4 regions of the Streptomyces sp. NPDC093801 genome follow, and region 3 is predicted to be linked to each of the others. Evidence: riboswitches for the same ligand, from Rfam matches in the RefSeq annotation. Region 3 holds a riboswitch; each other region holds the start of a gene.
What was found. Region 3 has a riboswitch for cobalamin ahead of AB0469_RS06095 (prenyltransferase/squalene oxidase repeat-containing protein). Riboswitches for the same ligand answer to the same signal wherever they lie in the genome.
Positions count from the first base shown of each region.

Region 1 (5,440 bases), on a different contig from region 3:
GAGCCGTGCGGGCGACCGCCGGCCCGGCCCCCCGCTGTCTCGCCCGGAGGTCAGCATCGCCGGAACGGGGTCCGGTCTCATGCTGAGTGTTTGCTGACCTGGGCCCGGTCATCATGGCCCTGACCTGCACAGATGACCAAATGTCAGATGTTGGACTTGATCATGGTGCGCAGCATTTTGGACTCCTAGAAGACGGCTCCCTGCCAGCTTTCTGCAGGTCAAGGGCACTACGCACTCTACACGGAGGCATGTTGAGACGAAGATAAAAAGGAACATCGTCCTCGCTGTCGAGAAGCCTCGCAGCCTGCGCTTCTGCGTTAACAGGGCTGTTCTGACGCCGCCGACCAGGCGTCACGTCAGACAGCTCCTCAGGAATACTCAGGGACTGATGCTGACCAGATGCTGACTTTCCTGACGCCACATCAGGTGTGCTCCCGGACCAGTCTGGGACCAAATTCCGGCCAGCACCCACCCTGACTCACGCTCGATCATGGACGAGGGCTTCGCGGTCTTTGTGCGCAGACTCCGAGGGCTGTCACTGCGGCAGTGATCGACAGCGCTGCAAGTAAAGAGAACAGCGCAGGGTAGCCGCCGAGTGGTCTGGCCAGGACGGCACCGGCGAAGGGGACGAAGGCGGCTGCGGCGTGGGCTGGGGCTCCGAGGAGTCCGGAGAGCCGGCCGTAATGGGTGGTGCCCCACCGGTCGGTGACGGCAGTGGCCTGGAGGAGGGTGAGGTTGCCGCGGATCACTCCCGCGAGGACCGACACGGCAACGAGTAGGGCGTACGGGCTGGCGACGGTGGCGAGGCTGCGGTGGAAAGGGTGCCGAGGGCGATCAGGGTGACGGTGCGGGCGGTGACGCCCAAGTGGCGGGCAAGGGTGGCGTAGAGAACGCCGGCCACGCCCCCAGAGGGCCGCCGGCTTCCTGTGCCACCTCGCCGGGGATCGCGTCGAGGTCCGGTCCGCAGATTCCGTGCCCGGCGACGCGATCAACCCGTCCGCCGTGGCCGCCATGGCCGAGCTCGGCATCGACATCTCCGCCCAGAGACCGAAGGTACTGACCACCGAGGCCGTCCAGGCATCCGACTACGTGAGCGCCATGGGCTGAGGCGACGCCTGCCCGTACTTCCCCGGCAAGAAGTACCTCGACTGAACTGATCGGCTGACGGACACCTCACTGGGGGCGGCGTGCCATAGGCCAGGCGCACGAACTTCCCACTTCGCCGAGTACCGCGCCGGGCTGGAGGCCGCCGGGTTCACGAACGTCCAGATCACCACGACCCACCCGGTGGCCGACGGCATCCGGGCATGGGCTCCGACCAGGCGAAAGCTGTCGGGTGAGTCTTCTGGCCAGGACATGAGACATACGCCATCCGGTTCAGCCGCCGAAATGCTCGGAGCTGTGACCTAGGGTGAGGGCGCAGCTGGTTCGCCCCGTCCGCCAGGCGGGATGCGTCGTAAGAGGGAACCCGGTGGGAATCCGGGACTGCCCCGCAGCGGTGAGCGGGAACGACCGCCGTCATACGCACTGGGACCGGAGAACAGAACGGTCCCGGGAAGCGACGGTCAGTAGGTGCCCGCCGGGAGACCGGCAGGCGTGTCCGTGAGTCCGAAGACCTGCCCGCTGCCCGTGCGCGACGAGCGCGTACGGAGACCCGAGGGCCTCGTGGGCGGGCCGGCGGCAGCGGGCACCACCAGTCCCGTCGCTCCTTCGCGCCCGCGGCACGCCGTCGGGTCGAGCCACGACTCGCGAAGGAGAGTTCCGTGACCACGGACACCACCGCAGGCTCCCGCGCCCACAAGGCGCCGGCCGACTCCCGTGTGACCCTCGCCCACATCATGAGCGAGCACGACACGAACCTCTACGGCACCATCCACGGCGGCGTCGTCATGAAGCTCATCGACGACGCGGCCGCAGCGTCGGCGGGCCGCCATGCCGACGGGCCAGCCGTGACGGTCTCCGTGGACCGCATGACGTTCCTCGCCCCCGCCCGCGCCGGGGACCTCCTCACCGTCCACGCCCTCCTCGAACGCGCCGGCCGGACCTCCATGACGGTGGCCGTACGCGTCACCGCCGAACGCTGGAACGCCACCACCACCCCCGCCACCGACGTGGCCACCGCCCTGCTGACCTTCGTCGCCATCGATGCCGAGGGCCGTCCCCGCCCGGTCCCCGGCCTGTTGGAGGTGTAGGCAGGTCCGTTGTCAGGCCCCGGCCGCGTCCGTGCGCTCGGGCGAGCGGCTGAAGCGGACCGGGGCCTGGAAGCGGGCCTTGCGGGCGGCTCGGCGGAAGACGGTCAGGACGGCCGGGCCGGCCAGGCAGATGCAGATGAGGTTGGTGACGGCCCGGCCGGTGTCCCAGCCGAGGGAGGTCGCGAGGTCGAAGGCGAGGTAGCGCTGGAACTGCTCGGTGAAGGGCAGACCGGGCAGGTACGCGATGGAGCTGTTGGGGTCGAGGGAGAAGGGCCAGAAGGAGAGGTTGAGGAGGAACCCGAAGAGGTACCCGGAGACCGAGCCGTAGGCGGCGAGCATGAGCACCTCGCGGCGGCCGGTGGCCCTGGGCAGGAGGCCCGCGAGCATGCTGACGAAGGCGCAGCCGAACATCTGGTACGGCATCCAGGGCCCGACCCCGCCGGTGATCAGCGCGGAGGCGAAGAGCGAGGTGCAGCCCAGCGTGAAGCCGAAGCCGGGCCCGAAGACGCGGCCGGCGAGGACGAGGATGAAGAAGACAGTCTCGATGCCCGCGGTGCCCGCGCCCAGGGGGCGGATGGCCGCATTGACGGCGGACAGCACGCCGAGCATGGCGAGGGCCTTGGAGTTGATGCCGCCCTCGGCGATCTCCGAGATGACGACGGAGAGGACGATCACCAGCAGCACGCCGAAGATCAGCGGCGGGGCGTAGTTCGAGCCGAACTTTCCGGGGGCGACGAGGAACGGCCAGAAGAAGGCCACGATGCCGAGGAAGGCGGCCAGGGCGATGACCAGGGCGGCACGCGGGCCGATGCGGATGGCGGGGCTGAGCGCGGTCATGGGGCCGTGTCCGTTCCGTCGTCGTCACTGAGGGCGTCGACCGCCTGGGCGACGGTGAGGTACGGGTGCGGTGCGAGGATCTTCGCGGTCTGCGGGGCGAAGACCGGTGAGGCGACGATAACTTCGGTGGTCGGACCGTCGGCCACGATGTCCCCGTCGGCCATGACCACGACGCGGTCGGCGGCTCGGGCGACGAATTCGACGTCGTGGGTGGAGATGACGACGGCCCGGCCTTCGGCGGCCAGGTCATCGACGATCCGGATCAACTGCTCCTTGGCCCGGTAGTCCAGTCCGCGGGTCGGCTCGTCGAGGAGCAGGACCTCCGGTGCCGCGGCCAGTTGGACGGCGAGGACCAGGGCGAGCTTTTGTCCCTCGGAGAGGTCGCGCGGATGGGTGGTGTCGGGTATGCCGGGCGCCAGGCGATCCAGGAACGCGCGGGCCGGGGTTCCGTTCGCAGTCACTCCCGACTCGGCGTCGGCCTGCTCGAGTTCCTGCTTCACCGTCTCCAGGTACAGCAGGTCCGTGGGGGTTTGCGGAACCAGACCCACGAGCTTGCGGGCCTCGGCAGCAGGAAGCTTGCGAGGATCGGCCGGCTTCCCCGGGCCGGATGGTATGCCCACCGAGCCCGCGGTGCGGGGGCCCGACCCCTGGAGGGCCCACAGAAGGGAGGACTTGCCGGAGCCGTTGCGGCCCATGAGCGCGGTCACCTCACCGCCGTGCAGGGTCAGGTCCACCTCACGGACGGCCGGTACGCCGTGGTAGGTCACGGTCACGCGGCGGGCGGTCAGGAGAGTGCTCCGGTCCGACGCGGTCAGGGGGCGGGCCGGACCGGGGACCGTGCCGGCCAGCCGGGTACGTACGGGCGCGGCGGCGCGGCGGGCGTCGCGGATCGACAGGGGCAGCGGGTCCCAGCCCGCGGCACGGCCCAGTTCCACGATCGGCGGCGCGATGGACGTCGTACGGAAGACCTCCGCGGGCGGGCCCGAGACGACGCGGCCGTCGCCGGGCAGGTGGATGACGCGGTCGGCGTACTGGACGACGCGCTCCAGGCGGTGTTCGGCGAGGAGGACGGTGACGCCGAGGTCGTGGACGAGGCGGGTGACGGCGGCCAGGACCTCCTCGGCGGCGGTCGGGTCAAGGGCGGAGGTGGGTTCGTCCAGGACGAGGATCCGGGGATGCGCGGTGAGGACGGAGCCGATGGCGACTCGCTGCTGCTGTCCGCCGGAGAGTTCGTGGAGGGCGCGGTGGCGCAGGTCGGCCAGGCCGAGGAGGTCGAGGGTCTCCTCGACGCGTTTGCGCATGGTGGCGGCTGGTACCGCCAGCTGCTCCATGGTGTAGGCGAGTTCCTCTTCGACGGTGTCGGTGACGAAGCCGTCGAGGGGGTCCTGGCCGACGACGCCCACGACGTCGGCGAGTTCGCGGGGCGGGTGGTCGGCGGTGTTGCGGCCGTCAACGAGGACGCGGCCGTACAGGGTGCCGCCGGTGAAGTGGGGGACGAGGCCGTTGACGGCGCCGAGGAGGGTGGACTTGCCGACGCCGGTGTGGCCGACGACGAGGCAGAGTTCGCCTTCCTCGACGGTCAGGTCCACGTCCCTGATCACGGGTTCTTCGGTGTCGTCGTACTGGACGGAGACCTGGTCGAAGGTGATCACGTGGCTGCCTCGGTGCGCGGTACGGGGACGGGGGCTGCGGGGCGGGGTGCCAGGAAGCTGGCGGCGCCCGCGAGGAGGATGGCGGCGGCGGGGACGAGCGGGAGCGTGGGCCAGCTGAGCGGGTAGATCGACGGGTTCAGTTCGGCCGCGTCAAACCCGGCGTGGCTGAAGAGCAGGACGGCGGAGAGGACGCCGCAGCCGGCGACCGCCCACTCGGAGAAGAGCCAGGGGTCGGGCCGGTAGGTGGTGCGCGTGATGCGCCGGCCGCCGAGGCGCAGTCCGGCCACGCAGAGCAGCGCCCCGACGGCCATGGCGGGCAGCCCCAGCAGTTTCGGGGCCGTGGCGTCCAGGAGGCCATACGCTCCGGCGCACATCCCGCACATGCCCAGCAGCATCAGCACGCCGGTGATCCGGCGGGAGCGGCGGGTGGCGGTGCCGGCCCGACCGTAGCCGCGCGAGTCCATGGCGGCGGCGAGCCGCAGGGATCGTTCGAGTGCGTCTTCCAGGACGGGGACGACGATCCCGCGCAGCGCCCGCAGGCCCTTGGTGCGGCCGGCCCGCAGCCGCCGGGCGCGGTGGATGCGCTGGACGCTCTGGACGAGCTGGGGGGCGACGCTGATCGACACGGTGACGGCGACGCCGAGTTCATACAGGGCCCCGGGCAGGACGCGCAGGGCCCGTTTGGGGTTGGCGAGGGTGTTGGCGGCGCCGATGCAGCAGAGCATGCAGGCCAGGCGCAGGCCGTCGGTCGCGGCGGAG
Region 1 is NZ_JBFBDP010000001.1:329,821-335,260, forward strand. It holds partial or broken gene AB0469_RS01545 (MFS transporter) at 489-889, opposite strand; partial or broken gene AB0469_RS01550 (phosphotyrosine protein phosphatase) at 925-1,104, shown strand; partial or broken gene AB0469_RS01555 (hypothetical protein) at 1,219-1,410, shown strand; cobalamin riboswitch at 1,408-1,639, shown strand; partial or broken gene AB0469_RS01560 (acyl-CoA thioesterase) at 1,839-2,180, shown strand; gene AB0469_RS01565 (ECF transporter S component) at 2,205-3,029, opposite strand; gene AB0469_RS01570 (ATP-binding cassette domain-containing protein) at 3,026-4,681, opposite strand; gene AB0469_RS01575 (energy-coupling factor transporter transmembrane component T) at 4,678-5,440, opposite strand, start outside.
Region 1: another riboswitch for cobalamin. It lies ahead of AB0469_RS01560 (acyl-CoA thioesterase); the one in region 3 lies ahead of AB0469_RS06095 (prenyltransferase/squalene oxidase repeat-containing protein).

Region 2 (6,096 bases), on a different contig from region 3:
GCAGCAGCGGCGCTGGGCGGAGGGGAGGACGCGGAGGTACTGGCTGACGGGGTGGCCGAAGCGGTGGGGCTGGAGCTGGGTGCGGGGATCGTCGGTGAAGGGGTCGTGGACTGCTGGGGCGGCGAAGCCGGCTGCTCAGGCTTCGGCCCGGTGTTCGTGCCGGGCGGGACCGGCGCGGCGGTCCGGGTGTCCTTGGGCTGGGGCTCGCTGCCGCCGGTGGGCTTGCTGTTGTGGGCACGCAGCTGGTCGGGGGTGACGGTGGGCTTGCCCTCCGTTCCCTCGATGTTGGTGCCGCCGAAGATCCACAGGTCCACGCTGCCCGGCTTGGGCCTGTAGAGCATGGCGCCGAGCTGGCTGTAGGTCCAGGTGTTCTGCCCGGGATCGGCATGCCAGTACGACCAGTACGCCGAGGCCGGCGGTGTGAGGACACAGTCGTCCTGCGCCGGTGTCGGGAACTGCTTGCCGCCCTGGTGGCCGCTGTAGCCGATGCGGCAGATGAAGGCGGGGCCGTCGTGGCCGGTGCCGGTGGTGGCCCAGCCGCCCTGGTTGAGAAGCTCGTAGCCGGTGGTGGGCGTCGTACCACAGGAGCGGTAGACGGGTCCGCCCCAGTGGCTGAAGTCGACCGCGAGGACGACGCCCGCCGAGGTGGTGCACTGGCCGATGGGCTGCGGGGCGGCTGCGGCCGGCGAAGTGGTGGCGGTCAGGGAGGCCAGGGTCAACCCGACTACCGCCGCGAGGTTGCCGACAGCGCGTACGAACCGGCTGGTCACTGGTGGGCCCCCTTCGCCGTGCGGCGGGTACGGGCAGCGCGTACGAAGCCGTAGCCGAGCAGCGTGAGGAGTGCGGCCGCGGCGCCGATGCCGATCACCTGTGTACCGGTGTGGGCGAGCCCGCCGCCCCCTCCTCCGCTGCCGCCGGATCCGCCGCCGTTCTCGCCGGGGGTGACGATCTTCGGGGTGGTGGGCGTGCCGGAGGGCTGGGCCGACCCGGTGGGGGTGGGCTGCGGGGTGGTGCCGGCGAGGCTGCGGGTGAGGGTGCCGAAGGAGATGCCGGTGGCGCCGCCGACGGCCTGGGTGGAGGCGCGCAGGTCGGAGCCGGGCTGGGCGTCCTTGGCGATGTTGAAGCCGCCGTCGCCGTTCTGCTGGGAGGTGAGGAAGGCCAGGGCCTTGGTGATCTGCGTCTTGTACGTGGTGCCGTCGAGGGAGAGGGCCTGGACGGCCAGTGCGGCGGAGTTGACCGAGTTGCCGGAGGCTCCGGGGAAGCCGCCGTCGGGCTTCTGCTGGGCTGCGAGCCAGGCGAGGGCCTTGTCGACGGCCGCCTGGGACTGCTGGTCGGGCAGGAGGTCGAGGGCCATCGCGGCGATGGCGGTGGAGTCCACCTCCTCCCCGCTCGGCTCGCCGATGAGGCTGACCCAGGCGCCCGACGGCTTCTGGAGGGTCTTCAGGTAGGCGATGGGCTCGGCCGCGGCGGTGCTCTCCCCCGCCCGGACCTGGGCGATGACGCCCAGGGACTGGGAGAAGACGGAGGTGGCGTTGGTGTAGGCACCCTTGTCGGCGCAGGAGCGGTCGGGCGCCGGGGTCTTGGCCGGGCAGACGGCCTTGGCGAGGGCGGTGATCAGGTCCTGGCCGCCGAAGTGGCGGGGGTCGCGGCCGACGGCCTCGGCGAGCAGGGCCGCCTTGCCGAGGGAGCCGCCGCCCGCGTACTTGGTGCCAATGTTCGTCCAGGAGGCGAGGGTGCGGCCGGTGCCGTCCTTGCCGCCGTGATCGAGGAAGTCGACGATGCCGCGCAGGGCCGCGTTGTCGGCGCCGGTGGCGGCCAGGGCGTACGCACCGTCGATGGTCAGGCCGTAGTCGGCGAAGCCGGTGCCGGCGGTGCTCTCGTAGTAGTGGCCCTGGATGAGCCGGGTGGGGTCGGTGAGGTAGGCCGAGCCCTTCTTGAGGTCCGGTCCGCCCTCGGGACGGGGCGTCGGCCCGGTGGTGGGACCGGTCGGGGAGGGCGAGGGCTCGGGCTTCTTGGTGGTCAGGGTGACCAGGTCGCTCTTGGCCCCGGCGATGACGGCGGGGACGGTGGCGAACAGCAGCGGGTCGGTGCCGCCGGCCTCGAAGGCGAAAGCGCCGCTGGGCAGTTGCTGCTTGGACAGCCAGGAGACGGCCGCGTCCGCCCGGTCTGTCTCGCCCAGGTGGCGCAGGGCCTGGGCTGCGAAGCCGGTGGCGTACGCGCTGCCCACCGTGCCGTACGCGGCGGCGGGCAGGCCACCGTCCGCGAGCTGGGCCTTCTTCAGGAAGTCGCGGGCCTTGGCCACCTCCGCCTCGTGGCCGCCGGCCCGTTGGAGGGCGAGGGCGGCGAGGCCGGTGGCTCCGGGCTCGCTGTCGCAGCCGTCGCCGCGGCGGATCAGCATGCTGGTGAAGCCACCGTCCTGGCACTGCATGTCGGTCAGGCGGGCCACTGCGTCGGCGGGCGGGCGGACGCCGCCCCCGAGCAGGGCGATCACGGCCAGGGCCTGCCCCTCGGCCTGGCCGGAGGTGGTGGGAAAGTCACCCCTGACGGTGCAGCCGGGTACGGGCGTGGGGGCGTCCGATCCGCTGGTGCATACGTCCTTCACGAGGTCGCCGAGCAGGTCGTGGCCGCCGACGGCGCGGGGGTTGCCGCCCGTCGCCTCGGCCACGAGGGCGAGCCGGGCCGCGGCCGCCGCTTCCGGCGCCCGGTCCTTGCCGGACGGGTAGGCGTACGCCTCGGTGTGCTCGGGCCGGGCCAGGAAGGCGGCTACCTTCGCGGCCGCCGGGCTCTTCGGGTCGGCGGCGGCCAGGGCGAGGGCGGTCTCGGCGGTCAGGGTGTAGTTGGGGGTTTCGGAGCCCTCGTCAACGACGCGTTCGCCGTCCTTGAGCTGTGCGGTGAGCCAGCGGGTGGCCGCGGGGAGGTCGACCGCGCCGGGCGGGACGACGGGCCCGCTCGTGTCGGTGGGCTTGGGCGAGGCCCCGCCGCCGGCGCGGACGTCGTCCGGGGAGAAGGTGGGCTTGCCGGTGCTGCCGCCGACGTCCGTGCCGCCGAAGACCCACGCGTCCACGTCACCCGGCTTGGGGGTACGGGCCATCGCGCCGAGCGGGCTGTACGTCCAGTTCGCCTGCCCGGGCGAGGCCGTCCAGTAGGACCAGTAGGCAGAGGCCTGCGGGGTGAGCTGGCAGGGCTCCTTGTCCGGCGTCGGGTACTGCGTACCGGAGTTGAAGGAGCCGTAGCCGATCCGGCAGATGAAGGCGGGGCCGTCGTGGACGGTGCCGGTGGTGGTGAATCCGGCTTCGTGGAGCAGGTCGTAGCCGGTGGTCGGGGTCGTGTCGCAGCCGCGTTCGACCTTGCCGCCGAACGGGCCGAAGTCGACGGCCACGACCGCGCCGACCGTGGCCGTGCAGTCCTTGACCGGGTCGGCCGTCGCCGTCGTGGACGGCGCGAGGAAGGCGACGGTCACACCGCAGACGAGCAGCATCGCCGCCGTGATGGACAGCAGCCGATGTCTGGCGCTCGTGTGCTGGCCTGCCCACTGTTCGGTGTCCACCCGCAGCCCCCTCGTCCAGGCCGGACGGACGGGGTACGTGGCGAGACGCCCCGTGCGCGATGTCCGCAGGGGCGTTGACGACCACGCCGTAGTCCGCGACGGCGCTCTTCGTTCATGACACGGCCACAGGCAATCCGGCTCGCCCGGGACGATCGCCGGGCCTACGGTTGCGGGTCAGCGCCGGAATTCGACCGGCTTCCCCTGGGGCTGAGTACTTGTCAGCCGCCATGGAACACGGCCCCGAGTGCACCGTCAAGGTGGGATGCGTCTCATCCGGCTGCCGGGGCAGGGCACTTGGCGCCATGCTGGCGGACCCTTGATCACTGGGGTAGCGTCCTGGGCGCCACATGGGGGAACTCGGTGAGAATCCGGGGCTGACGCGCAGCGGTGTGGCACGGCGGACGCCGTGCCGAGCCCGAATGCCCGTGCGGTGACGAAGCATCAGGAAGCCGTACCACGCGTCCCGGACGGCGGCCCCTTCCCCAGGTCGTGCCGCGGTCCGCGCACGGTCCCCGGGCGAGGTCGGCCGGCGTTCGCCGATCTCAGGAGCAGGTCATGAACCGTTCCCTCACCCCCCGCCGCCTCGCGATTGCGGTCCCTGCCGCAGTCGGCGCGTTCGCCCTCGCCGTGGTGCCCGCCGCGGCCACGTCGACGCCCGCCCAGATCGCCACGTCGAAGACGAACGGTGTGGCGTACCTCAAGTCCCTTCAGGCCGCCGATGGTTCCTACGCCGGCTTTGGATTGTCCAACGAGTGGGCCTTCAGCGCCTTCGCCGCCGCGGGTACCGCGGTCGTCGACGTCGCGCCGGGCGGGGACACCACGAAGAACGCCCGGACCGTCTACCGGAACCTGCTGTCCACGTCCGGCTGGCCCTCGGCCTCCCCGGTCGTCACCGACTATGAGCGCGGCACCCTGAACGCGTACGCGGCCGGTATCGACCCGGCCCGGGTCTCCGCCTCCCGCAACCTGATCGCGAACATCTACTCCTACTGGCAGACCCCCGAGCCCGGCTACTTCGGCCCCTCCGCCAACTTCAACGGCACCGTCTTCGCCGCCCTCGCCCTCGGCGGCGCCAAGACCCAGACGGGCAGCGCCCGCATACCGCAGGCCCTCACCAACTCCCTCGTCGCACGCATCCGCGCGAACCAGCACAACGACGGCGGCTGGCAGTACAGCAAGGCCGAGGGCAACCCGACCGCTCTGGCCACCGCCGGCGACATCGACATGACCGGCGCCGCCATGGCCGCCCTGTGCGCCTCGGGCGTCCCGGGCACCGACACCGACGTCGTCCAGGCGAAGAACTTCCTCAAGAGCAAGCTCGTCACCACCTCGGGCGCCTTCAACTCGATGTACGGCGTCAACACCAGCTCCAACGGCTGGGCCGTCGCCGGGCTCAACGCCTGCGGCATCAACCCCCAGACCGGGGATTTCCTCACCACCGCCGGCAAGACCCCGATCGACTTCCTCATCGCCAACCAGTACAACCCCGGCGGCGGCTTCAAGTACAAGCCGGCCGACACCAGCCCCACCGCCTACGCCTCGATCGACTCGTTGCGCGCGGTCGCCGGCGGCGGCTTCACCTCCACCCCGCCCGTCCCGGTCACCCCGGGCGCCCCACAGTGGGTGGCCCAGTCGACGTTCACCTCGGGGACCGCCACCAAGCTGGCGCTCACCGTGGACGACGGCGCCGGCGGCCTGAAGGTCTGCTCGGTCTCCTTCACCCCGACCGGCACGACCACCACCCTCGGCGACGTCCTGAACGCGGCGACCACGGCGGCCACCCCGGCCGGCTGTGTCACCAGCGTGACGCCGTCCTCCGGCACCGGCACCATCACTGCCGTCAACGGCAAGGCCAACAGCGGCTCCAACACCTGGAAGGTGAGCGTGGACGGCTCCGCCTTCGCCGGAGCCGCCCGCAACAAGGTGATCAACGTGGGCGACACCATCGCGCTGCGCTGGGGCGCCTGAGACGTGCGACGGGCGGGGGTACGCGTCCTGCTCCCCCGCCCGTGGTGCGGCACCTGCTCGGATCAGAAGGAGGTCCAGACGAACGACACCTGGTCGCCCGCGTTCAGCTTGAACTGGCAGCCGCCGACCGGGGTGGGCGTGCCGTTGACGGATATGTTCCAGTAGGCCGAGCCGCCCCCGCTGACACCCTTGATGGTGTCGACGGAGAAGTCGTCGAACGAGGCGTACCAGGTGCCGTCCCAGGCGAAGTAGTTAAGGCGGGCGGCGTCGTCCAGGGCGGCGGTCGGGGTGGGGACCTTGCTCGGGTTGGCGCCGCCGTTGGTGCCGTCGCACTTGTGGGTGCCGCCGGTGGCGGTGGTCACGTCGTGACCCTTGGTCGTGATCTTCCCCTTGAACAGCTGCCCGTCGGGGCCCTGCACGGTGAGGTTGACCTTGACCGGGGCGTTGGTGTTGACCGGCTTGGCGTGGGCGACGGCCGGGACGGCGGTGAGGCCGGTGAGGACGAGTCCCAGGGCGGCCGTGGTGACGACGGCGTGGCGGGCGGGGCTCAGGCGCATGGAGTGGCCTTTCTGACCGGTCCG
Region 2 is NZ_JBFBDP010000001.1:335,842-341,937, forward strand. It holds gene AB0469_RS01580 (hypothetical protein) at 1-770, opposite strand, end outside; gene AB0469_RS01585 (prenyltransferase/squalene oxidase repeat-containing protein) at 767-3,478, opposite strand; cobalamin riboswitch at 3,654-3,802, opposite strand; cobalamin riboswitch at 3,862-3,993, shown strand; gene AB0469_RS01590 (prenyltransferase/squalene oxidase repeat-containing protein) at 4,103-5,515, shown strand; gene AB0469_RS01595 (DUF4430 domain-containing protein) at 5,578-6,072, opposite strand.
Region 2: another riboswitch for cobalamin. It lies ahead of AB0469_RS01585 (prenyltransferase/squalene oxidase repeat-containing protein); the one in region 3 lies ahead of AB0469_RS06095 (prenyltransferase/squalene oxidase repeat-containing protein).

Region 3 (8,636 bases):
GGCCCGCCTGAACTACTTCGCCTGGGACGGCACCTGGTACGCGTCCTTCGACGACTTCTCCGTCGACACCATCAAGAACGTCAGCGGCGGCGGCTCCGCCTACTGGAGCATCGCCGTCAACGGCACCCCCACCCCGGTCGGCGGCTGCCAGTTCAAGCTCAACGCCGGTGACCAGGTGTCCTTCACCTGGACGTCCTTCTAGTCCGTTCCGAAGTCCGTGCCACCGGGCCCGCTCCGTCGGTCCGCTAGCGCTTGCCTCCACGGCCGTTCGCCGAGCCGGGCGATGCGTCCGACTGCTTTCCGATGACTCGTTGGGCCTGCTCGACCGCTGCTTCCAGAGCGCTGAGCAGGCCCTTCGGCGCCTGTCGGGAGGCATCAGGTCCACTGTGGGAAGTCTCCGCGGGGACCTCGCCCGCCCGGAGCAGGGCACACATCGCCCCGGCCACCCGGGTCAAGGAGGTGAGCGCCTCCCGTGTCATGCGCAACCGCACTACGTGGGAGCCGAACTGGCGCCGTGACGCGGCGAGACTCTCGTACTCCTGTTCCGTGAGGGCGACCAACTGCACCCCGTCGACCATCACATGACGCGGCACAATCTTCGCCATCCCCGACCCTTCCGGCGTCATGGGCAAACGCCCTGCTTTCACGTTGCCTGTCCTCCAATAGTGCAACAGTGCGGGTTGCGGGCCGGGGGCCCGCAACCCGCACTGTGGCCGAAATGATCAGACACCCCACCGCAGGGCGATCGTGTCGCCCACGTTGATGACCTTGTTGCGGGCGGCGCCGGCGAACGCGGACCCGTCCACGCTCACCTTCCACGTGTTGGAGCCGCTGTTGGCCTTGCCGTTGACGTCGGTGATGGTGCCGGTCCCGGAGGACGGCGTGACGCTGGTGACGCAACCGGACGGAGCGGCGGCGGTCACCGCGGCGTTGAGGACGTCACCCAGTGTGGTGGTCGTCCCGGTCGGCGTGAAGGCCACCGAGCACACCTTGAGATTGCCGGCCCCGTCATCGACGGTCAGTGCCAGCTTCGTCGCCGTGCCGGCGGTGAAGGTGGACTGGGAAACCCACTGCGGTGCGCCGGGGGTGACCGGGACGGGCGGAGCGGTGGTGAAGCCACCGCCTGCGACGGCGCGCAGGGCGTCGATGGAGGAGTAGGCCGACGGGCTGGTGTCGGCGGGCTGGTACTTGAAGCCGCCTGCCGGGTTGTACTGGTTGGCGATGAGGAAGTCGATCGGGGTCTTGCCGCTACCGGTGAGGAAATCGCCCGTCTGCGGGTTGAAACCGCAGGCGTTCAGCCCCGCGACGCCCCAGCCGTTGGAGCTGGTGTTGACCCCGTAGAGGGAATTGAACGCGCCGCTGCTGGAGACGAGCTTGCTCTTGAGGAAGTTCTTCGCCTGGACGACGTCCGCGTCCGTATTGGGAACGCCGGAGACGCACAGGGCCGCCATCGCCGCGCCGGTCATGTCCACATCGCCCGCGGAGTTGAGGACGGTGGGGTTGCCCTCGGCCTTGTTATAGGTCCAGCCGCCGTCCACGTGCTGGTTGGCCCGGATGCGGGTGACCATGGAGTCGGTCAGGGCCTGCGGGACGCGCGCGCCGCCGGCCTGGGTCTTGGCTCCGCCCAGTGAAAGGGCCGCGAAGACGGTGCCGTTGAAGTTCCCGGACGGGCCGAAGTAGCCGGCCTCGGCGGTCTGCCAGTAGGAGTAGATGTTGGCGATGAGGTTGCGGGAGGCCGAGACGCGGGCCGGGTCGATGCCGGCGGCGTACGCGTTGAGGGTGCCGCGCTCGTAGTCGGTGACGACCGGGGAGGCCTGCGGCCAGCCCGCCGTCGAAAGCAGGTTGCGGTAGACCGTCCGCGCGTTCTTCGTCGTGTCACCACCCGGGTAGACATCGACGACGGCCGTGCCGGTGGCCGCGAAGGCGCTGAACGCCCACTCGTTGGACAGGCCGCTGCCCGCGTACGAACCGTCGGCGGCCTGGAGGGACTTGAGGTACGTCACGCCGTTGGTCTTGGACGTGGCGATCTGCGCGGGCGAGGAGGTGGCGAACGCCGGCAGGGTCGTGAGGGCGAGGGCGCCCAGTGCTGCGGGCACCGCAAGGGTGAGGCGGCGGGAAGTGCGGGTACGGGTCATGGCCTGCTCCTGGAATGGGGGACGCCGACCTGACCGTGGCTCGTGCGGGCGGGCAGCCCGGAGCTCGGTGGCGGCCGTCCGAACGCGTGGTACGGCTGGTGATGTGCCATGCCGCATGGGCATTCGGGCTTGGTGACGGCCCCCTGCCGTCCCACACCGCTGCGCGTCAGCCCCGGATTCGCACCAGGTTCCCCCATGTGGCAGCCCAGGACGCTACCCGAGTGATCAAGGCTCCGCCAGCCGCTGCGCTGGAGACCGGTCGAGCGGTGCCGGAGCCGTGGCACATGAGACGCAGACCACCTTGACGCTGTCTTTATCAACGTGGTCCACTCCGACTGATAAGCACTCAGCTCCAGGGGAAGCCGGTCGAAATCCGGCGCTGACCCGCAACCGTAGGCCCGGTTCCATCCGGGCGAGTCGGAATGCCTGGAGTCAGGTTTTTGCAGCGAGAAACGCCGTCGCGGACTACGGCGTGGTTCGAACGGCCTCCCCGTGTGCCCAACGGGCTGCGGAAGCCTCTTCACCACGCACTGGTCCGCCCGGCCGACACGAGGGGCCGTGGTGGGGACCGCACAGCAAGCAGAGCGACACCTGGGGAGCAAGGGGCTGTTGTCGCTCGTATCGGCGGCGTTGCTGACCTTCGCCGCGAGCGTGGCCTTCGTGGGCGGGACGGTGTCCGCCTCGGCCGACCCGATCGAGCAGTGCACGGCCACCGCCGGGGCGATCGTCGCGGTGGACTTCGGCCCGTTCGGCGGCAAGGTGGAGAAGGGCTGCGACACCACCCCCACCACCGGCTACGAGCTGCTGCAGACCGCCGGCTTCACCATGGAGGGCACCGTCCACGACGGCCCCGCCTTCATCTGCCGCATCGGCAAGGGCACCGGTACGCAGTACCCCACGCCGGACAAGGAGCCCTGCGTACTCACCCCGCAGGCCACCGCCTACTGGTCGTACTGGACCGCCTCGCCCGGTCAGCGCAAGTGGTCCTACAGCCAGCAAGGGGCCATGGCCCGGAACCCGAAGCCGGGTGATGTGGAGGCTTGGGTCTACGGCGGCACGGACATCGAGGGCACCAAGGGCAAGCCGTCCTTCTCCCCCGACGACGTCCGCGGTTTCACCACCCCCGACCCGACCGTCCCGACGGCCCCGCCCAAGGTACCGGCCGGGCGTGTCGACGTACCCGCGACCACCCGCTGGGTCACCGGGACGCTGACGGACGGGGAGCGCGTCGTCGACGAAGGCTCCACCACCCCGAACCACTTCCTCACCACGGAAGCCGCCTTCGCCCTCGCGGCGGCCGACCGCAAGAGCCCAGTGGCGAAGAAGATCGCTGACTTCCTCGCCACGCCCGCGCAGACCGACGCGTACGCCTACCCGGCCGGAAAGGACGGCATCCCGGACGCCACCGCCGCGGCCCGGCTCGCCCTGGTCGCCGAAGCCACCGGCAAAGACCCGCGCGTGTTCGGCGGGCACGACCTGCTCGGCGACCTCGTCAAGTACGCCTGCCCCCGCGACATCGGCGACGGCGACACGGTCGAAGGCTGCCTCACCAAGGGCGACTTCCGTACCACCGGGCAGGCCGACGCCCAGGCCATGGCCGTCATCGCCCTGGTCAACGCCGGTATGACCCCGCCCCCCGGCTCAGTTGCCCGGCTGACCGTCCTGCAGTGCGAGGACGGCGGATTCACCAGCGTCCTCATCCGCCCCGGCAGTCCGGGCTGCGAGAGCGAGGCCGGCGCCACCGGCCTCATCACCCTCGCCCTTGAGCGGGCCGGCGGCCACGAGGCCGTGCTCCAGAAGGCCCGCAGCTACCTGAAGAGGTCCCAGCTGACGACCGGCGCCTGGCCGGCCCTCTACTACGAGACGACCGGCAACCCGGCCGCCACCGCCTGGGCCTCGCAGGCACTGCGCGCCCTCGGCGACGAGGCGTTCGCGGACGCCGGCGTCTCCTATCTCTCCAAGCACCAGCTCCCGACCGGCGGATTCGGCTTCGCCGAGGACGACACCGAATCGAGGCTGTACCCCACCGCCACGGCCGCGGCCGCGGGCGCCGGCACTGATCTGGCCAGCCTGACCGCCAAGCCGGCCGAACCGCCGGCACCGACGAACCCGCCGACCACGCCCCCGTCTGGTGAAGGACCCGACCTCAAGAAGGGCACCGCGTACCTGACGGCCCCGTCCCGCCTGGTCCAGGGCCGCTTCTACGAGAGCCAGCCCGGCTCCGGCTTCGCCGACTACGGCCTGACCATCGACGGCGCGTACGCCCTCGCCGCCACCGGCCAGGACAACGCCGCCCTGCGCAACATCGTCGACTTCATGGACAAGGGCGGCAAGGACGGCCAGAAGCGCGGCATCCACGACTGGACCCTCGTCGGCACCACGTACGCGAACGGCGGCTCCATCGGCAAGACCGCCGTACTCGCCGAAGCCGTGGGCCGAGACCCCCGGAACTTCGGCGGCCAGGATCTGATCGCCGCACTCGCCAAGATCACCTGCCAGGCGAAGACCGACACCCGCCAGGAGTGCGCGGCCAAGGGCAACTACGCCTACGCCACGTCCGTCTTCAAGCAGTCCCTCGGCGTCATGGCCCAGCTCCGCGCCGGCGAGAAGGCCGCCGCGGCCGAGCCGGCCGCGTACCTCAAGAGCCTCCAGGATCCCTCGGGCGCCTGGGTCAGCCTGATCGGGGAACCCAGCGGCCCCGAAGTGGACTCCACCGCCATGGCCGCCATGACCGTGGACCTCCTCCCCGACGCCGACTCCCAGGCCGCGGTGGACAAGGCGCTCGCCTGGCTCGCCACCCAGCAGAAGGACGACGGCGGCTTCCCCGGCGCCTCCGGCAACTCCGTGAACTCCGCGGCCCTCGCCATCCAGGGGCTCTCACTCGACGCACCCAAGTACGGCACCCAGATCGCCAAGGCCCGGAAGTTCCTGGTGAGCCAGCAGAACAGCGACGGCGGGTTCAACGTCGCCAAGGGCGGCCAGACCGGCTCCGACCTCCGCGCCTCCACCCAGGCCGTCGGCGGCGCCACCGGCATCTCCTTCGGCACGCTGACCCGCGACCTCACCGGCACCACCCCCCAGCCCATCCCCAGCACGACCGGAGGTACTTCTGGAGGCACCTCTGGAGGAAGCTCCGGCGGCAACGGCTCGCCCGTCATCGTGACCCCGGGCGAGAACGGCGGCAGCACAGGATCCGCAGGCGGCTCCGGCTCCGGTGGCGGACCTCTCGCCTCGACCGGAGCCCAGGTCGGCACGCTGGCCGCTGCCGCGCTGGTCCTGACCCTCGGCGGCTGGGGCCTGACCCGCGCCGCGAAGCGCCGCCGCCGGACGGGAGCGGGAGCATGAGCCGCAACCGCGTCGTACGCGCCCTCGCCAGGACCGCCGCCGCGCTGGGGCTGACGGTGGCCGCCTTCGCCGCCACCGCGGCCCCCGCCGGCGCCGCACCGCAGCCCATGGGCCAGTGCACCACCTCCTCGGGGGTCGTACTCGCCGTGGACTTCAGCCACTGGGGCGGCCCCGTCTACCGCTCCTGCGGCACCACCCCCACCACCGGCTACGAACTCCTCAACCAGGGCGGCTGGGCCACCACCGGCACCGGCCACGACGGCCCCGCCTTCATCTGCCGCATCGGCTACAGCGGACACCAGGGCGGCAAGCAGTACCCCACCCCGCAGCAGGACGACTGCGTCCTGACCCCGCCGGCCTCCGCCTACTGGTCGTACTGGCACGCGAACCCCGGCCAGAACACCTGGGAGTACAGCCAGCTCGGCGCCATGCTCTACAAGCCGAAGCCCGGCAGCGTCGACCTGTGGATCTTCGGCGGCACGAACATCGAGGGCACCGAGGGCAAGCCCACCGTCACCCCCGACCAGCTCCGCGCCAAGAACACCCAGCCGACCGGCGGCCCCGCGCCGAAGGACACCCGCACGGCCGCTCCCCTGCCTCCGAACGTCAACACCGGTCCCCGCCCGGAGAACCCGCCCCCAGCCGCCCCGCAGACTCCGACCCCGCTGCCCAGCTCCACGCCTTCGGAGAGCCCCTCGGCCTCGCCGAGCCCTTCCGAGAGCGTCTCGCCGACGCCCTCCGCGCCTCCTTCCGCCAGTGCTCCGGCTGTGGCCGCGCCCGGCCCCCAGGTGGTCGAAGCCGCACCTGCCGCCGACGCGAAGCATGATGTCGGCTCGTACCTGCCCGCCGTCGCCACCGGAGCGCTGGTGCTGCTGATCGGTGCCGCGGCCGTGTACGCCGCCAAGCGCCGCCGTCGTACGGAGTAGCCGCGTGCCACGCACCACCACCTCGACGCAGGCGGCGAAGCCGCCCGTGTCCGGCCTCTCGCCGGACACGGGCGGCCGCCGCCTGCCCCGCACCCTGCACCCCGTCGCCTGGTGGATCTGGGCCCTCGCCCTCGCCACCGCCGTCAGCCGCACCAACAACCCGCTGCTGCTCTTCCTCGTCCTCGCGGTCCTCGGCTACGTCATCACCATGCGCCGCACCGAGGCGCCCTGGGCCCGCGGCTTCAAGTACTACCTCTACCTCGCACTGACCGTCGTCACGATCCGCGTCACCTTCCGCGCGATCTTCGCCACCGGCATCACCCCCCGTGACCACTTCCTCTTCTCCCTCCCCCACATCCCCACCCCCGACTGGTACGCGGGCATCCAACTCGGCGGCCCCGTCTCCCTGGAAGCCCTCCTCTCCGCCGCGACGGACGGACTACGCCTGGCCTGCATGCTCTGCTGCATCGGCGCCGCCAACACCCTCGCCAACCCCAAACGAGCCCTGCGCGTACTGCCCGGCGCCCTCTACGAACTGGGCGTCGCCGTCACCGTCTCCATCAGCGTCGCCCCGCAGCTCGTCCAGAGCGTGCAGCGCGTCCACCGCGCCAAGCGCCTGCGGGCAGGACGCTCGAAGGGACTGCGCGCCCTGCGCGGCATCATCGTCCCCGTCCTGGAGGACGCACTCGAACGGTCCCTGCGCCTGGCCGCCGCCATGGACTCCCGCGGCTACGGTCGCGCGGGCACGGCCACCCGGCGTTCCCGCCGCCTGACCGGCACCCTGATGCTGCTCGGCATGTGCGGCCTGTGCGCCGGGGCCTACGGACTGCTCGACGCGACCGCGCCGAAGCTGCTCGGGCTCCCGGCCATGGGCGCCGGAGCCGTGCTGTGCTTCGCCGGGCTGCGCCTGGGAGGCCGCCGGATCACACGGACCGCGTACCGACCCGACCCGTGGCGCTTCGCCGAATGGGCCGTCGCCGGCTGCGGCGTCCTCTCCGCCGTCCTGCTCTTCGCCAACGTCGGCTTCAATGCGGCCGAGCTCAACCCCTCCATCTACCCGCTCAGTTGGCCCACCCTGCCGCTCGTGCCGGCCGCCGCGATCCTCCTCGCGGGAGCCGCCGGCTTCCTGGCCCCGCCGCCGGCCGCTCCGGCCCGGGCGGCCGTCCCGCCCCAGCGCACCGAGGAACCCAAGTGATCCACTTCGACCAGGTCACCGTCCAGTACGAGGACACGGCCGAACCGGTCCTGCGCGACGTCGACCTAACCGTCGAGGAAGGCGAACTCTGCCTCGTCGTCGGCCACACCGGCGTCGGCAAGTCCACCCTCCTCGGCGCCGTCAACGGGCTCGTCCCACACTTCACCGGCGGCACCCTGTACGGCCGCGTACTCGTCGACGGCCGCAACACGGCCGAGCACCCGCCCCGCGAACTCGCCGACGTCGTCGGCGTCGTGGGCCAGGACCCGCTCGACGGGTTCGTCACCGACACCGTCGAGGAGGAACTCGCCTACGCCATGGAGCAGCTGGCGGTCCCCCCGGCGACGATGCGCAAGCGCGTGGAGGAGACCCTCGACCTCCTCGGCCTCGCCGACCTGCGCCACCGCGCCCTGCACGAGCTCTCGGGCGGCCAGCAGCAGCGGGTCGCCATCGGCTCCGTCCTCACCGCCCATCCCCGCGTGCTCGTGCTGGACGAGCCCACCTCCGCCCTGGACCCGACGGCCGCGGAGGAGGTCCTGGCGGCCGTCACCCGGCTCGTCCACGACCTCGGCGTCACCGTCCTCCTCGCCGAACACCGCCTGGAGCGCGTGGTCCAGTACGCCGACCGCGTCATCCACCTGCCCGGCAACGGCCGGGTCGTCTCCGGCACACCCGCCGAGATCTTCCGCACCTCCTCCATCGCCCCGCCCATCGTCGAACTGGGCCGCGCCGCGGGCTGGGCCCCCCTGCCCCTCTCGATCCGCGACGCCCGCCGGGCCGCGGCCCCTCTGCGGTCCCGGCTCGCCGGAGTCACGCCACCGCCGGTACGCCCGGCACCCGCAGCCGATGCCACCACGCTGCTGACGGCTCACGGTGTGACGGTGACCTACCAGGGCGTCCCAGCCGTCCGCGAGGTCGACCTCGACCTGCGCGGCGGTGAGATCACCGCGCTCATGGGCCGCAACGGCTCCGGCAAGTCCTCCCTCCTGTGGGCCCTCCAGGGCTCCGGACCGCGTAAGGCCGGCTCCGTGGCCG
Region 3 is NZ_JBFBDP010000004.1:185,557-194,192, forward strand. It holds gene AB0469_RS06080 (DUF4430 domain-containing protein) at 1-202, shown strand, start outside; gene AB0469_RS06085 (hypothetical protein) at 246-605, opposite strand; gene AB0469_RS06090 (hypothetical protein) at 723-2,135, opposite strand; cobalamin riboswitch at 2,232-2,371, opposite strand; cobalamin riboswitch at 2,448-2,584, shown strand; gene AB0469_RS06095 (prenyltransferase/squalene oxidase repeat-containing protein) at 2,697-5,480, shown strand; gene AB0469_RS06100 (hypothetical protein) at 5,477-6,406, shown strand; gene AB0469_RS06105 (energy-coupling factor transporter transmembrane component T) at 6,411-7,601, shown strand; gene AB0469_RS06110 (ATP-binding cassette domain-containing protein) at 7,598-8,636, shown strand, end outside.

Region 4 (8,225 bases), on a different contig from region 3:
AGGCGAACGCGAGAGCCTGGCCAGGCTTCTGTCTTCCGAGCACGGCAAGACCGTGGCCGACGCCCACGGCGACCTGCAACGCGGCCTGGAGGTGGTCGAGTTCGCCGCCGGGATCCCGCACCTCCTCAAGGGGGAGTTCACCGACAACGCCGGAACCGGCATCGACGTGCACTCCCTGCGCAGCCCGCTCGGCGTGGTCGCCGGCATCACGCCGTTCAACTTCCCCGCGATGATCCCGCTGTGGCAGGCCGCGCCCGCGCTGGCCTGCGGGAACGCGTTCATCCTCAAGCCGTCCGAGCGCGATCCGTCGGTACCGCTGCGGCTCGCGGAGCTGTTCCTGGAGGCGGGACTGCCGCCGGGCGTGCTCAACGTGGTCAACGGCGGCAAGGAGTCCGTCGACACCCTCCTCGAAGACCCGCGCGTCCAGGCCCTCGGCTTCGTCGGCTCGACCCCGATCGCCGCGCACATCTACGCCACCGCCGCGTCCCACGGCAAGCGCGCCCAGTGCTTCGGCGGCGCCAAGAACCACATGATCGTGATGCCGGACGCGGACCTCGACCAGGCCGTCGACGCCCTCATCGGCGCCGGCTACGGCTCGGCGGGCGAGCGCTGCATGGCCATCTCCGTCGCCGTACCCGTCGGCGAGGAGACGGCCGACCGGCTGGTCGCCGCCCTCAAGGACCGCATCGCCACCCTGAAGATCGGCCGGTCCGACGACCCGGAGGCCGACTTCGGGCCGCTGGTCAGCCGGGACGCCCTCGACCGGGTCCGCCGCTACGTCGACATCGGCGTCAACGAGGGAGCCGAACTCGTCGTCGACGGCCGCGGGTTCACTCTGGAAGGCCACGAGAACGGCTACTTCGCCGGCGCCTCCCTCTTCGACCGGGTCACCCCGCAGATGCGCGTCTACCGCGAGGAGATCTTCGGCCCCGTCCTGTCGGTCGTCCGAGCCGCCGACTTCGAGGAGGCCCTGCGCCTGCCGAGCGAGCACCCGTACGGCAACGGAGTGGCGATCTTCACCCGCGACGGGGACACCGCCCGCGAGTTCACACGCCGCGTCAACACCGGCATGGTCGGCGTCAACGTCCCCATCCCGGTACCGGTCGCCTACCACACCTTCGGCGGCTGGAAGCGCTCCGGATTCGGCGACCTGAACCAGCACGGCCCGGACTCGATCCGCTTCTACACCCGCACCAAGACCGTCACCTCGCGCTGGCCCTCCGGGGTCAAGGAAGGCGCGAGCTTCACCATCCCGACGATGGGGTGAGCGCCGTGACCACCGCCCTCACCGAGGACCAGCTCGCCCTGGCCGAGGTCACCCTCGACTTCGCCCAGGAGCAACTGGCCCCCCATGCCCTGGCATGGGACCAGGACAAGCACTTCCCCGTCGACGTCATCCGACAGGCCGCCGCCCTCGGTCTCGCCGGTGTGTACGTCCGCGAGGAACACGGCGGCTCGGGCCTGTCACGCAGCGACGGCGTCCTCGTCTTCGAAACCCTCGCCACCGGCTGCCCGTCCATCGCCGGCTACCTGTCCATCCACAACATGGTCGCCTGGATGATCGACCGCTACGGCGACGACGCCCAGCGCGCCCGCTGGCTGCCCGGCCTGTGCTCCGCGGCGACCCTGGGCAGCTACTGCCTGACCGAACCGGGCGCGGGATCGGACGCCGCCGCGCTGCGCACCCGCGCGGAGCGGCAGGGTGACCACTACGTCCTGACCGGCGTCAAGCAGTTCATCTCCGGTGCCGGATCGGCCGGCGTGTACGTGGTCATGGCGAGGACCGGCGAGTCGGGCCCGGGCGGGATCTCCGCGTTCGTCGTCGAACGCGAGGACCCGGGGGTCTCGTTCGGGCCGAACGAACGGAAGATGGGCTGGAACGCCCAGCCGACCCGCCAGGTCGTCCTCGACGGCGTCCGCCTCCCCGCCGACCGGCGGCTGGGCTCGGAGGGCGACGGCTTCCGCATCGCCATGAGCGGCCTCAACGGCGGCCGACTCGGCATCGCCGCCTGCTCGCTCGGCGGCGGCCAGAGCGCCCTGGACCGGTCGCTGTCCTACCTGGCGGACCGCGAGGCCTTCGGCAGTCGGCTCCTGGACCGCCAGGCGCTCCAGTTCCGGCTGGCCGACATGGCCACCGAGCTGGCCGCCGCCCGCGCCCTGGTCCGGCAGGCCGCCGAGGCCCTCGACACGGGCGATGCGCTGGCCCCGCGACTGTGCGCGATGGCCAAGCGGTTCGCCACCGACACCGGGTACACGGTCGCCGACGCGGCCCTCCAGCTGCACGGCGGCTACGGCTACCTCAGCGAGTACGGCATCGAGAAGATCGTCCGCGACCTGCGCGTCCACCAGATCCTGGAAGGCACCAACGAGGTCATGCGCGTCATCGTCGCGCGCGGACTCACGGAGACCCTGCGATGACCAACCACACACCGACCGATCACGACCACGTCCTCACCCGCACCGAGGACCACGCCGCCTACATCACCCTCAACCGCCCCAAGGCACTCAACGCCCTCAGCCACCCCATGGTGCTCCGCATCGAGGAGGCACTCACGGCCTGGGCCGACGACCCTGCGATCGAGCTGGTCGTCATCGACGGCTCCGGTGACAGGGGCCTGTGCGCCGGCGGGGACATCCGTGCGATCCACGAGGACGCCCGCACCGGCGGCACCGCCTCGGCGGCCTTCTGGCGCGACGAGTACCGGCTCAACGCCCTGATCGCCCGCTACCCCAAGCCGTACGTCGCCCTCATGGACGGCATCGTCATGGGCGGCGGCGTCGGGATCTCGGCCCACGGCAGCGTCCGCATCGTCACCGAACGCTCCCGCGTGGCCATGCCCGAGACCGGCATCGGCTTCGTCCCGGACGTCGGCGGCACGTACCTGCTGGCCCTCGCGCCCGGGGAACTCGGCACCCACCTGGCCCTCACCGGCGCACCCGTCGGCGCCGCCGACGCACTCCTGTGCGGGCTCGCCGACCACTTCGTCCCCTCGGCCGACCTGCCCGCCCTGGCCCGAGAGCTGGCCGCGGAACCCGTACACGCCGTACTGGAGCGGTACGTACGGCAGCCGCAACCCGGCGCCCTCGCCCCGGCGCGCGAGTGGATCGACCATTGCTATTCCGCCGACACCGCCGAGGAGATCGTCGCCCGGCTGCTGGCCTCGGGGGAACCCGCCGCCAAGGCCGCGGCGGACACCCTCCTGTCCAAGTCCCCCACGGCGGTCAAGGTCAGCCTGGCCGCGCTGCGCCGGGCCCGCCGACTCGGACCGCTGGAACGCGTCCTGGAACAGGAATACCGCGTCTCCTGCACGGCGCTGTCCTCCCCAGACCTCGTCGAGGGCATCCGCGCCCAGGTCATCGACAAGGACCGCACCCCGCACTGGTCCCCCGCCACCCTCGAAGAGGTCAGCCCCGCCGCCGTGGACCGGTTCTTCGCCCCGCTCGACGCGCACGAGCTCCGGCTCGGCGCGACCGCTCCGTCTCAGGAGGTCGTCTGGTGACCAGCACCACCGTCGCGTTCATCGGGCTCGGCCACATGGGCGGCCCGATGGCCGCCAACCTCGTCAAGGCCGGCCACCGCGTCCTCGGCTTCGACCTCGTACCCGAGCTGCTGGCCACCGCCGCCGCCCACGGGGTCGAACCCGCTCCGTCCGCAGTCGGAGCCGTAGCGGACGCCGAGGTGGTGATCACCATGCTGCCGGCCGGCCACCACGTCCTCGCCCTCTACCGCGAGCTAGGCGTCCTGGCCGCAGCCCGGCCCGGCACCCTGTTCGTCGACTGCTCCACCATCGACGTCTCCGACGCCCGGGCCGCCCACGAGGCCGCCGCCGCGGCCGGTCACCGGGCACTGGACGCCCCGGTGTCCGGCGGGGTGGTGGGTGCTGAGGCGGCCACGCTCACCTTCATGGCGGGCGGCGGACCCGAGGAGTTCGCCGCCGCCGAGCCGCTGCTCGACGCCATGGGCAAGAAGGCCGTGCACTGCGGCACGGCAGGCGCCGGCCAGGCGGCGAAGATCTGCAACAACATGATCCTCGCCGTCTCGATGATCGGGGTCAGCGAGGCCTTCGTCCTCGCCGAGAGCCTGGGCCTGGACCACCAGGCCCTCTACGACGTCGCTTCCACGGCATCGGGCCAGTGCTGGGCCCTGACCGTCAACTGCCCGGTCCCCGGCCCCGTTCCGGCCAGCCCCGCCAACCGCGAGTACCGCCCCGGCTTCGCGGCCCCGCTCATGGCCAAGGACCTCGGCCTCGCCGCCAACGCCCTGCGGGCTGGCGGGGTGGACGCGCCCCTGGGCCTCAAGGCTGCCGAGCTCTACGCGGCGTTCGCCGCGGGCGACGGCGCGGAGCTCGACTTCTCGGCAATCGTCCGCACCCTCCGACCGGCCGGACCGAACCAGAACGGAACCACCACATGACCACGTACGAGACCATCCTCCTCGAGCGCAAGGGACGCGTCGCCGTCCTGACCCTCAACCGGCCCCAGGCGCTCAACGCCCTCAACCTCCAGGTCATGACCGAGGTCGTGGCCGCCACGGAGGCACTCGACCGGGACCCTGACGTCGGCTGCATCGTCCTCACCGGCTCGGCGAAGGCGTTCGCGGCCGGGGCGGACATCAAGGAGATGCGCCCGCAAAGCTACATGGACATGTACCTCAGCGACTGGTTCACCGCGTGGGACCGGCTCGGCCAGGTCCGTACACCCACCCTCGCCGCGGTCTCCGGGTACGCCTTGGGCGGCGGATGCGAGCTGGCCATGCTCTGCGACATCCTTCTTGCCGCCGACACCGCGAAGTTCGGTCAGCCCGAGATCAAACTCGGTGTCATCCCCGGCATCGGCGGCTCCCAGCGCCTCACCCGCGCCGTCGGCAAGGCCAAGGCCATGGAGCTGTGCCTGACCGGCCGCACCATGGACGCCGCCGAGGCCGAGCGCGCCGGGCTGGTCTCCCGGATCGTCCCCGCCGACGAGTTGCTCGCCGAAGCCCTCGCCGTGGCCACGACCGTCGCCGAGATGTCCAAGCCGGTCGCGATGATGGCCAAGGAGGCCGTCAACCGCGCCTTCGAGACCACCCTCACCGAAGGCGTCCGCTTCGAACGCCGCCTCTTCCACGCGGTGTTCGCGACCGCCGACCAGAAGGAGGGCATGTCCGCCTTCGTGGACAAGCGCCCGCCGCACTTCACCCACGGCTGAGCACACCGGGTGACCCGGGGCGGCACACCCACCGCCCCGGGCCGCCTGCCCCGCCGGGAGGAACAGGCCCATGCCGTCTCGCGTCCCGGGCACCACGTGTGATCAGGGACTCATCCGCTTGGACCAGCAAGGTCGCGGACTGTAGCGTCACGCCGACATCTGCACATAGCAGCGACGGCGAGACGGAAGCCCGGTGTGAATCCGGCATGGTCGCGCCACTGTGTGCTGCGACGACACTCCCCATCCGGGGTGGCGGCCGCGGCAAGTCAGACTCGTCAGCCGCCCCGTCCAGTCCACCGACGGCCTCGCCACCGGTGTCCTGGTCTGCGGCGTCGCCCTGGGCGGCATCGCCTCCCTCGCGTTCTCCTTCGTCCTGGGCCGCGTCGGCGGCTTCAGCCCGCGGGCCACGGCCGCGCTCACGGCAGCCGGCGCCTTCACCACGGTCTACTTCGTGCCGTTCCTGAAGTACCCGGCCAACCCGCCGGCCGTCGGGAATCCCGACACCATCGGGCAGCGCACCACGCTGTTCTTCCTGATAATCCTGCTCAGCGTCCTGCCCGGCGTCGGCGCGCTCATCGCGGGCCGCCGGCTGGCCCCGCGGCTGGGCAACTGGAACGCGACGCTGACGGCGGGCGCCGCTTTCGTCGCCGCCGCGGCGCTGGCCTGACAGGTACTCCCGGACAACACGGACGCCGTCAAGCCCGAGTTCCCCCCGGCCCTGCTGTGGGAGTTCCGGGTCGCATCGGTGACCGTCCAGGTCGTGATGTGGGTCGTGTTCGCCGTCGTCTTCGGCGTCCTCGCCCAGCGGCTCCTGGCCCACCGCGCTGACCGCGCCGGTAGGGAAGCTACGGCCCCGCAGCCGGTCTCGCCCTCGGCTGATCCTCGCACCGAAGCCACCTTCAGAGCCCTGGCGCCCCGGACAACCGGGACGCCAGGGCTCTGTTCGTGCAGGTCAGGCGTGGTCGCGGGCAAGGCCGGCGCGGACCTCACGGGCAGCGACCACCAGGTTCTCCAGGGACGCACGGGTCTCGGGCCAGCCACGGGTCTTCAGCCCGCAGTCGGGGTTGACCCACAGCCGCTCGGCCGGAATGGCCTCCAGGCCCGTCCGCAGCAGAGCGGCCGCTTCCTCAGAACTGGGGACGCGCGGGGAGTGGATGTCCCACACGCCCGGCCCGGCCTGGCGGGGGTAGCCGTGGGCGGCCAGTTCCCGAGCGACCTGCATGTGCGAGCGGGCGGCCTCCAGGCTGATGACGTCCGCGTCGAGGTCGTCGATGGCCTGCACGATGTCGCCGAACTCGGCGTAGCACATGTGGGTGTGGATCTGGGTATCCGGCCGGACCCCGGAGGTCGTCAGGCGGAACGCCTCGGTGGCCCAGGCCAGGTAGTCGGCGTGGCCGGCGGCGCGCAGCGGCAGGGTCTCACGGAGAGCCGGCTCGTCGACCTGGATCACCGACGTCCCGGCCGCCTCCAGGTCGTTCACCTCGTCCCGCAGGGCGAGCGCGACCTGGCGGGCGGTGTCGCCCAGCGGCTGGTCGTCCCGCACGAAGGACCAGGCGAGCATGGTGACCGGCCCGGTCAGCATGCCCTTGACCGGCTTGGCCGTCAGGGACTGCGCGTACGAGGTCCAGCGGACGGTCATCGGATCGGGCCGGGAGACGTCCCCGGCCAGCACCGGCGGGCGGACGTAGCGGGTGCCGTAGGACTGGACCCAACCGTGCTGCGTGGCGAGGTAGCCGGTCAGCTGCTCCGCGAAGTACTGGACCATGTCGTTGCGTTCGGGCTCGCCGTGCACCAGGACGTCCAGACCGGTCTTCTCCTGGAAGGAGATCACCTCCTCGATCTCGCCCTTGATGCGGGCCTCGTACCCGGCCGGGTCGATCCGTCCGGCCCGCAGGTCGGCACGGGCCGCGCGCAGTTCGTCGGTCTGCGGGAACGAACCGATCGTGGTGGTCGGCAGCAGGGGCAGACCCAGATGGGCCCGCTGGGCGGCGGCGCGCTCGCCGTAGGGCTGGGCGCGGCGGCCGTCGGCGTCGGTGACGGCCGCGGTACGGGCGCGGACGGCCGGGTCGTGCGTGATGGGGGAGGCTGTCCGGGAGGCGAGGGCGGCCCGGTTGGCGGAGAGCTCACCGGCCACCGCCGCGGTGCCGGACCTGAGGCCCTTCGCGAGGGTCGCGATCTCGGCGGCCTTCTGCCGGGCGAAGGCGAGCCAGCGCACGATCTGCGGGTCGACGTCCCGTTCCGCGGCGGCGTCGAGCGGGACGTGCAGCAGGGAGCACGAGGCTGCCACGTCCACCCTGTCGGCCAGGCCGAGCAGGGTCCCGAGGGTGGTCAGGGACCTCTCCAGGTCGTTGACCCAGATGTTGCGGCCGTCCACGACCCCGGCGACCAGGCGCTTGCCGGGCAGTCCGCCCACGGCCGCGAGGTCGTCGAGCTGAGCGGCGGCCGGGCCGGTGAAGTCGAGGGCGAGGCCTTCGACGGGCGCCTTCGCCAGGACGGGCAGGGCCTCCCCGAGCCGGTCGAAGTAGGAGGCGACGAGCAGCTTGGGCCGGTCGGTGAGTGCGCCCAGGTCACGGTAGGCGCGGGCGGCCGCGTTGAGATCGGCCGGGGTGCGGTCCTGCACCAGGGCGGGCTCGTCCAGCTGCACCCACTCGGCGCCGGCGGCACGCAGGGCTGCCAGGACCTGGGCATATACGGGCAGGAGCCGGTCGAGCAGGGTCAACGGCTGGAAGTCCGCCGCCACGCCGGGTGCAGGCTTGGCCAGCAGCAGGTAGGTGACAGGACCGACCAGGACGGGACGGGCGGTGTGACCGAGGGCGAGGGCCTCTCCGAGCTCGGCGACCTGCTTCGCGGGGTCGGCGGTGAAGACGGTGTCCGGCCCCAGCTCGGGGACCAGGTAGTGGTAGTTGGTGTCGAACCACTTGGTCATCTCCAGCGGCGGCACGTCCTGTGTGCCCCGGGCCATCGCGAAGTAGCCGTCCAGTGGGTCGGCGGCGACCGCGGCCCGGTGGCGTGCGGGGACCGCGCCGACCATGACGGTG
Region 4 is NZ_JBFBDP010000001.1:349,655-357,879, forward strand. It holds gene AB0469_RS01625 (CoA-acylating methylmalonate-semialdehyde dehydrogenase) at 1-1,267, shown strand, start outside; gene AB0469_RS01630 (acyl-CoA dehydrogenase family protein) at 1,264-2,418, shown strand; gene AB0469_RS01635 (enoyl-CoA hydratase/isomerase family protein) at 2,415-3,500, shown strand; gene mmsB (3-hydroxyisobutyrate dehydrogenase) at 3,494-4,414, shown strand; gene AB0469_RS01645 (enoyl-CoA hydratase) at 4,411-5,187, shown strand; cobalamin riboswitch at 5,324-5,482, shown strand; partial or broken gene AB0469_RS01650 (CbtA family protein) at 5,447-6,001, shown strand; gene metE (5-methyltetrahydropteroyltriglutamate--homocysteine S-methyltransferase) at 6,140-8,225, opposite strand, start outside.
Region 4: another riboswitch for cobalamin. It lies ahead of AB0469_RS01650 (CbtA family protein); the one in region 3 lies ahead of AB0469_RS06095 (prenyltransferase/squalene oxidase repeat-containing protein).